DNA from 2 places in the Variovorax sp. GW821-FHT10C12 genome. Region 2 is predicted to be linked to the other one. Evidence: riboswitches for the same ligand, from Rfam matches in the RefSeq annotation. Region 2 holds a riboswitch; the other holds the start of a gene.

Region 1 (4,404 bases), 1.2 Mb from region 2:
GGCGTGCGCGGGTGGCTGGGGCCGTGGCTGGGCGCGAGCCTGGGGATGCTGTTGTGCCTGCTGGTGCCGGTGGTCAACGGCGTGTTGCTGTTCCTGCTGCTCGCCTACCTCAACGTGCGCTTTCTGCTGGGGCCCGCGCTGGCCGGCATCGCGAACGGCGAGGAGCGCATGCGGGTCGTGCGCCGCCAGCGCGGTGCGATGGTGGTGTTCGGCGTATTGATCCTGCTGCTGGCGCTGGTGCCGGTGGTGAATCTGCTGCTGCCCGCGTTGCTGGGCGCAGGCGCCTGCCACCTCGGCTACCGAGGGATGGAGGCAGAGCGCCGGGCTGACACCGGCGCTTCAGCCGGCGTTCAAAGGTCCTCGATCACCAGCGTGCGGTAGCGCTCGGCGATCGAGTAGGGCACGGTACGCACCAGTTCCATCACGCGCTCCGTGATGGCGCCGTCCTTGGTGCGGATCAAGAGGCCCGTGTGGCCTTCCTGGGCCAGCTCGATGAAGGCGCGCACCGTGGCGCCGTCGGTGCCGGCGGAGGGCAGGGGGCTGTGCGAGGCATGCACGGTCGGCGCGATTTCCGCCAGGACGGTTTCGGCCGGTATCAGATAGACCTCGTCGCCGCTCACGATGCCTTTTTCGATCAGCCCGTGGCCGATGCGGCTGGCGTCTTCGATGCTCGGGAACATCACCAGGGAGAAGCCGGTCGGGTAGAACGCGCCGCCGAAACTGGCGCGCATGTTGGGTTCAAGCGTGAAATGTTTCATGCTGACTCCTTGTTCTGATACAGCTCCCCACCCCTAACATTAGGCTGCGCGGCGTCCATGCACTGTAGGAGAAGCCCTAGTACTGACAACCGCGCCAGCCCCCAGCCCGTTCAAAGGCGGGTTCATCCCCTGTTTCATTTCTGACCGTCATGCCTTCGCCGAGAGACATCGCACTCACCGTCCACGAACTGGAAGAAGGGGAGTTCTACTGGGTGCTGATGGAAGCCGTGGACGGCTCGCCCGGCGACATCACCCATGAGTACGCGCCGCTCGAAGCCGCCCACACGCCCTACGCCACCTATTCGAATGCGCTGGTGGCCGGCGTGGCGGTGCTGCGGCGGCTCTTCGGGCCCGACGGCAAGCCCGCCTGACGGGGCCCACGAGGGCGCTGCCGCAGGGCGCTCCCTATAATCCCGGCGGTTGGAAACATTGGTTCACACCGGTGTCGTCCAACACCCCACGGTTCGAAGGTGCCCTGCACGACCAGTCACAGGATTGGCGGCGGGGTTAAACGGGAAGCAGGTGCGAGGCGTCGTTTTTTCGAACGACCCTTCCATTCCTGCGCTGCCCCCGCAACGGTCAGCGGACATCGACACCCTCAAGCCCCGGCGATCTTTCGTTGGGGCAGCCACTGCGCTTCGGCGTGGGAAGGCGAGGGCTTCGGCGTCGAGGTGCATGCATTGCATCCCGACGCACTCCGCGAGCCCGGATACCGGCCTTCGCAACCGCCTTCGGATGCTGCGGGAGTGCGTGTCCGGGCCTGCCGCTTTTCCCTCGCGCGAAACGGCACCGCCCCCAGTCTCTTCTCCCTCGGCGTCCTCGATCGGTCAGGAGCCTGCGGGGACGCGGGCCGGAGGAGAAATCGGATGAATCAGGCATCGCTGCCCTTGCGCGATCGCCCGGGCCTGCCCCTGCAACGGGCGCGCCTTTCGGGTCTTTCAGGTCTTTCGCTGGGGCTCGGCCTCGCTTGCGGACCCGCCTTAGCCCAGTCGGGCGACACAACCGGCCGCCCCAGCCTCACGCCCGTGCAGGTCGAAGCCAGCCGCCACACGCCGCTGGCCCTGGACGAGCCCACGCAGACCGGCAGCCGCCTGGGCCTCACGCCACTCGAAACGCCGGCCAGCATCGAGGTGCTCACCGGCGACACCATCCGCGCGCGCGGCGACGTGTCGGTGGTCGAGGCCGCGAGCCGCGCCACCGGCATCACGGGTTCGCCCGCGCCGGGCAATGGCGGCTCGGCGCTGTCGGCGCGCGGCTTCAACGGCCACGGCTCGGTGATGCAGCTGTACGACGGCACGCGCCTGTACGTGGGCGCGGGCACCGTCACCTTCCCGTTCGACACCTGGTCGACCGACCGCATCGAGGTGCTGCGCGGCGCCGCCTCGGTGATGTTCGGCGAGGGCGCCATCGGCGGCGCGATCAACGTGGTGCCCAAGAAGCCCACGCGCGGCCCGGTGCAGAACGAAGCGCTCGTGAGCGTGGGCTCCGACGCCACGCGCCAGGTCGCCTTCGGCAGCGGCGGGGCGATCAACGACATGCTGTCGTACCGCTTCGACATCAGCCACCGCAGGACCGACGGCTTCATGGTGCGCGGCGAGGCCGAGAGCCTGGCGGTGGGCGGCGCGGTGCGGCTGGACGTGTCGCCGCGGCTGCAGTTCACGCTCTCGCACGACGAGGGCCGCCAGACGCCGCAGCGCTACTTCGGCGTGCCGCTCATCAATGGCCGCGTGAGCAGCCTGAACCGCGAACAGAACTACAACCTCGACGACGCCGAGGTCAAGTACCGCGACCGCTGGACCCGCCTCGATGCGCAATGGACGCCCAACGACGCCGTCACCGTGCGCAACCAGCTCTATCGCCTGGACAGCAAGCGCCACTGGCGCGACAGCGAAACCTACACCTACAGCGCCACCACGAACCGCGTGACGCGTGGCGACTACCTGGAGATCGGCCATGACCAGGAGCAGATCGGCAACCGCACCGACGCCACCTTCAAGCACGCGCTGTTCGGCCTGAAGAACCAGGTGCTGGTGGGCTTCGATGTGAATCGCATCGACTTCCTGAATTCGAGCGACACGCCCTACGGCGGGCGCTCGGTGGTCGATGCCTTCGTCTTCAACCCCGGCACCTACGTCTCGCCCACGCCCTACCTGCCGCGCTACAAGACCAAGACCAGCACCTACGCCTTCTTTGCCGAAGACAAGCTGGCCTTCAACGAACACTGGTCGGTGGTCGGCAGCCTGCGCTGGGACCACGCGAAGATCGTGCGCACCGACCCGCAGAACCGCGCCCCGCGCCTGGACAAGACCTTCGAGTACGCCACCGGCCGCCTGGGCGTGGTCTACGCGCCCGACGCCGCGCAGTCGTTCTATGCGCAGGTGGCGCGCGCAGCCGATCCGCTCACCGGGCTCATCAGCACCTCGGCCACGCAGGTGCCGTTCGAGCTCAGCGTCGGCAAGCAGGTCGAGGTGGGCTACAAGCGCCAGCTGGCCGAGGGCCGCGGCGCCTGGAGCGTGGCCGCCTACCGCATCGAGAAGACCAAGCTGCTGTCGCGCGACGCGAACGACCCGACCGTCGTGCAGCAGATCGGCAAGCAGTCGTCCGAAGGCATCGAAGCCACGCTCGACCTGGCGCTGACCTCCACGCTGCGTCTCGAAGCCAACGCCGCGCGGCTGCGTGCGCGCTACGACGACTTCAACGAAGCGGTCGGCAAGTCGCTGGTCTCGCGCGCGGGCAACACGCCCGCCGGCGTGCCCCAGGTGGCGGCCAACCTGTGGCTGCACTGGCGCTTCCTGCCGCAGTGGGAGGCCGAGCTCGGCGTGCGCCACGTCGGCGCGCGGCAGGTCGATGCGGCCAACACGCGCCGCATCGGCTCCTACACCGTGGCCGACGCGGGCGTGAGCTGGCAGGCGAACCCGTCGCTCAAGCTCGCGCTGCGCGCCTTCAACCTGGCCGACCGCAGGTACCCGGTCTCGTTCTCGAACGGCGGCAACCAGTGGCTGCTGGGGCGCCCGCGTTCGTTCGAGCTGTCGGCGTTCGTGACCTTCTGAGCATGGCCGCATGAGCACCGCATGGCAACGCACATGGCCCCCGCTGCGGCGGGCGCTGTACTGGACGCACCGGTGGCTGGGCATCGGCGGCTGCCTGCTGTTCGTCATGTGGTTCGTCTCGGGCGTGGTCATGATGTACGTGGGGTACCCGAACCTCACGGACGAAGAGCGGCTCGCGGGGCTCACCCCGGTGCGCTTCGAACAGGCGGTGGTCGCGCCGGCTGCCGCGCTCGACGCGCTGCCGCCCGCGGTGCGCACGCAGCCGCCCCGGCGCATGGCGCTGGAGATGCAGGCCGGCACCGACGCGCAGCCCGTGTGGCGCATCGTCGATGCGCGCGGCGGGCGGCATGCCGTGTCCGCGCGCGACGCCCGCGTGCTCGGGCCGGTCGATACGGCGCAGGCCGAGGCCATCGCTCGCGACTTCTCCGCACAGCCCGGCGCACGCTGGGCCGAGACGCTGGAGCGCGACCAGTGGACCGTGCCGCAGGGCTTGAACCCGCTGCGCCCGTTGCACCGCATCGAAGTCGGCGACGCGGCGGGCACCGAGCTGTACGTGTCCTCGCGCACCGGCGAGGTGGTGCGCGACACCACGCGCG
Region 2 (4,404 bases):
GCGTGTAGGCGCTGCCGTCGACTGCGATGAGGATTTTCATGGCTTTCCTTGTACGACTGTGAAGAACTGCCACATAGGATGGCACAGGAAAGCCAGCGAGTGTTTGATATGCCTCAGCCCCGCAGGCCCTTCCAGAGCATGTAGGCGGCCAGCAGGTACAGGATGCTCGCGAACACGCGCTTGAGCTTTTTCACCGGCAGGCTGTGCGCGGCCCTGGCGCCCAGTGGCGCGGTGAACACGCTGCAGGCCGCGATCACCACGAGCGCGGGCAGCCAGATGTAGCCGAAGGCGCCGGCCGGCAGACCCTGCACCGACTGGCCGCTGAGCACGTAGCCCAGCACGTTGGCCACGGCGATCGGAAAGCCCAGCGCCGCGCTGGTCGCCACCGCGTTGTGGATCGCCACGTTGCACCAGGTCATGAACGGCACGCTGATAAAGCCGCCGCCCGCGCCCACCAGGCCCGAGATGAAGCCGATGATGCCGCCCGCCGCGAGCTGGCCGCTGGTGCCCGGCATCTGCCGCGTGGGCTTGGGCTTCTTGTCGAGGAACATCTGCGTGGCCGAGAAGCCCACGAACAGCGCGAAGAAGATGGCCAGCGCCGTGCCCTTGAGCAGCGCGAACACGCCCAGGCTGCCCGCGAGGCTGCCGATGACGATGCCGGGGGCCAGGCGCTGCACGATGTCCCAGCGCACCGCGCCGCGCTTGTGGTGCGCGCGCACGCTGGACACCGACGTGAAGATGATCGTCGCCATCGAGGTCGCGATCGCCATCTTCACTGCCAGGTCGGCCGGCACGCCGCGCTGGCCCATGATGATCGTGATGAACGGCACCATCAGCATGCCGCCGCCGATGCCCAGCAGGCCGGCGAGGAAACCGGTGCCCAGGCCGAGCGCGGCGAGTTCGGCGATCAGGAGCGGGTCGAGCAGGGCAGCGAGGTTCACGGGAGGATGGGGAAAGAACGAGCGGCTGAAAAAGCAACGGCCCCGAGCGGTGAGGCAGGGGGCCGTGGCGGGAAAAGGTGTCTGCAGATGGTGTGCCGGACCCGCATCCTGAACCAGGGTTCAGGTGGGCGAGGGCAGCAGGACTTCGGGTTCATCTGACGCGAGATGATCACGCCCGTCAAGCGATGTACCAAGCCCGGCTCCGGAGAGCATTGGAACAAGGAAATATTAAGCCCGACACGTCTGCAGACAAAACGGATTTTACGCCCCGGATGTGCCGGGCCGCGCGCCCTCAGAGCAAATGTCCATCGCCCGCCAGGGCCTGATCGAGTCTCTGAATGAGCTGGGCGGCCTTCGGGTCGGTGTCGGTGGCGGTTTCTTCCGTGCTGCTGGCCGCGACGGGGGCCGGTGCGGCGGCAGCAGCGGCCTGCTGGGCCGCGAGATCGAAAGCCAGGTTCAGCGAGGCGAGCACGGCGATGCGGTCGCGTGCCTTCACCTTGCCCGCGTCGCGGATCTTGCACATGGCCGCGTCCACGCGGTCGACGGCCTCGCGCAGTTGCGCTTCGCCGCCGTCGGGACAGCCGAGCAAATAGCTCTGGCCCATGATCTGTACTTCAATCTGCTTCATGCGTGATGGGAATCTTCGGAAGGGGGTTCGGCCGGCAGCCGTTCGAGCAGGGCATCGAGGCGGGTGCGGGCCGCGGCGAGCCGCGACTTCAGGCCGTCGCGTTCACGCGTGAGCGCATCGACCTGTTCCTGCAGCAGCGCGTTGGTGCGCTGCACCTCTTCGTGACGCACGAGCAGGCGTTCCACACGCTCGGCGATCTGGTCGATGGGGCTGGAGGCGGGCATGGTTGGCGATTGTAGTTTCCCGGGAATTCGGAAGGTCTGGCGCACCGCGCGGGGCGCGCACCGGACGTGGCCGAGATTCTGGGGCCTGCGCCGTCCGTGATCAAACCCGGTGTGGCGTGCCCGCCCCGTGGGCCTAAAATCTCGCCCGTTGGTGCTCGCGGCGTGGTTCGCACGGCGCAGTTCAACGGGAAGCAGGAGTGGACGCCCCCCGGGGCCGAAGCCGCCTGCGCTGCCCCCGCAACGGTCAAGCAGACGACGCCGCAACGCGTCACCCCTTTCCATCCAGCCACTGGGCGCCCTGAAACAGGTGCCTGGGAAGGCGGCAAAGGGTCGATCTGCCAGCCCGGATACCGGCCAACAAGGCGGCTGCCGCATCGGCAGCCATGACGCCCATGGCGCCGGCGGGGAAGCCGGCCAGGGCATAGAAGTTCGTTCGGTTCACCCCATGATTTCCTGTGTTTCCCTCTCCAGCGGCCGCGCCAGCGTGCGCCGCAACCGTCCCGCGTGCCTGCCGCTGACGCTCGCCCTGGCCTCGGCCTTCGGCGGCCTGGCCCTGGTGCCGCTGGCCGCGCAGGCGCAAGCCGCCGCAGCAGCATCTGCCACGCTCGACGAGACCGTGGTCACCGCCAACCGCACGCCGCAGGCGCTGTCGGACCTGGTGGGCGATGTCTCCATCATCGACCGCAAGACCATCGAGCGCAGCGGCGCGACCGGCGTGGCCGACGTGCTGGCGCGCCTGCCCGGCATGGAGATCTCGCGCAGCGGCGGCGTGGGCAACGCCACCAGCGTGTTCATCCGCGGCGCCGAATCGCGCTTCACCGCGGTCTACCTCGATGGCGTGCGCATCGATTCGCAATCGACCGGCGGCGCCGGCTGGGAAGGCATTCCGCTCGCGCAGATCGACCGCATCGAAGTGCTGCGCGGCCCGGCCGCCGCGGTGTACGGCTCGGATGCCGTGGGCGGCGTGATCCAGCTTTTCACCAAGCGCGGCGAGGAGGGCGTGTCGCCCTACGCCGGCATCGGCTTCGGCAGCCACGGCCTGCGCCGGATCGAAGGCGGCGTGAGCGGCAAGTCGGGCCTGCTCGACTACTCGTTCGGCGTCGCGCATGAAGAAAGCAAGGGCTTCAACATCCAGCCGATCGCCAAGCGCACGCCCTCGAAGGACGGCTTCACCAACCCCGACCGCGACGGCTACCGCAGCACCTCGGGCAACCTGAAGCTGGGCTTCCAGATCACGCCCGACCAGCGCATCGACGCCACCTTGCTTACCAGCAACACCGAGGCGGCCTACGACCCGTCGGTGAGCTTTCGCACCAAGCCGCCGATCACCTTCCGCGACGACGTGTCGACCAACGAGCTGCGCACCGCCGGCCTGACCTGGTCGGCCAAGTGGAACGACATCTACAGCACCCGCCTGCAGGTGACCGATTCGCAGACCGTCTACAAGACCCAACCTTCGTTCTACCGCACCGAGACCCGCCTGCGCGGCTACCTGTTCCAGAACGAATTCCGTTTCGGCGCGCACCTGGTGACCGCCACGCTCGAGCGCCGCGAAGACGCGCTCGAGAACGCGCCCACCACCTCGGCCAAGCTGTTCTCGCGCGACCGCTCGCAGAACGCCGCCGCACTGGGCTACGGCTACGTGAAGGGCCCGCATTCGCTGCAGCTGCACGTGCGCCATGACGACGACAGCGAGTTCGGCGGCAAGACCACCGGCAGCGCCGCCTACGGCTACGCGATCACGCCGAGCCTGCGCGCCACCGTGTCGGCCGGCACCGCGTTCCGCGCGCCCACGCTGTACCAGCGCTTCAGCGAGTACGGCCTGGCGAGCCTGCAGCCCGAATCGAGCCACAACGTCGAGCTGGGCCTGCAGTACACGGCCGGCGCCACGCAGGCCGGCATCGTGCTGTACCGCAACCGGGTGCAGAACCTGATCGTGTTTGACGGCAGCGCCAAGGGCTGCCAGTCGTCGTTCGGCTGCTACGCCAGCACGGCGCGCGCACGCTACCAGGGCGTGACGCTCACGGGCGGCCACCGCATCGGCGACGTCACGCTGCGCGCCTCGCTCGACTACCAGGACCCGCGCGACCTCGCCACCGACCACCTGCTGGCACGCCGCGCCCGGGCCCACGGCACGCTGGGCGCCGACTGGCGCATCGCCGGCTGGACGCTGGGCGCCGAGGTCCAGAGCTCGGGCAAGCGCTACGACGACGCGGCCAACACCGTCAAGCTCGGCGGCTACACGCTGCTGAACCTGTCGGCCAGCAAGCAGATCACGCGCGACCTGAACCTGGTGGCGCGCGTGGACAATGTGGGCGACAAGGACTACCAGTTCGCACGGCTCTACGCCACCGGGGGCCGCACCGCGTACGTCGGACTCAAGTGGACTCCGCAGTAAACACCCGCCGCTCCTCGCCCGGCGCAGCCGTCACCTGCGCCGCGGTGCTCGTGGCCGCGCCGGCCTCGGGGCAGGGCAAGACCACGGTCGCGGCCGCGCTGGCACGGCTGCACGTGCGCCAGGGCCGCCGCGTGCGGGCCTTCAAGTGCGGGCCCGACTTTCTCGATCCCCACTGGCTCGCGCTGGCCACCGGCGCGCCGGTGCATTCGCTCG

Evidence for each region. A riboswitch is a leader RNA that binds a small molecule or an ion and turns the genes downstream of it on or off. The one in region 2 is predicted to bind cobalamin.
Region 1: another riboswitch for cobalamin. It lies ahead of AC07OH_RS10695 (TonB-dependent receptor); the one in region 2 lies ahead of AC07OH_RS05050 (TonB-dependent receptor domain-containing protein).

What each region holds. Positions count from the first base shown of each region.
Region 1 covers NZ_JBWKNE010000001.1:2,235,304-2,239,707, reverse strand. The annotation lists gene AC07OH_RS10710 (EI24 domain-containing protein) at 1-381, shown strand, start outside; gene AC07OH_RS10705 (hypothetical protein) at 351-758, opposite strand; gene AC07OH_RS10700 (hypothetical protein) at 908-1,129, shown strand; cobalamin riboswitch at 1,211-1,493, shown strand; gene AC07OH_RS10695 (TonB-dependent receptor) at 1,784-3,808, shown strand; gene AC07OH_RS10690 (PepSY domain-containing protein) at 3,819-4,404, shown strand, end outside.
Region 2 covers NZ_JBWKNE010000001.1:1,047,794-1,052,197, forward strand. The annotation lists gene AC07OH_RS05030 (universal stress protein) at 1-40, opposite strand, end outside; gene AC07OH_RS05035 (sulfite exporter TauE/SafE family protein) at 114-941, opposite strand; gene AC07OH_RS05040 (cell division protein ZapA) at 1,234-1,569, opposite strand; gene AC07OH_RS05045 (hypothetical protein) at 1,566-1,793, opposite strand; cobalamin riboswitch at 1,927-2,166, shown strand; gene AC07OH_RS05050 (TonB-dependent receptor domain-containing protein) at 2,239-4,191, shown strand; gene AC07OH_RS05055 (cobyrinic acid a,c-diamide synthase CobB) at 4,176-4,404, shown strand, end outside.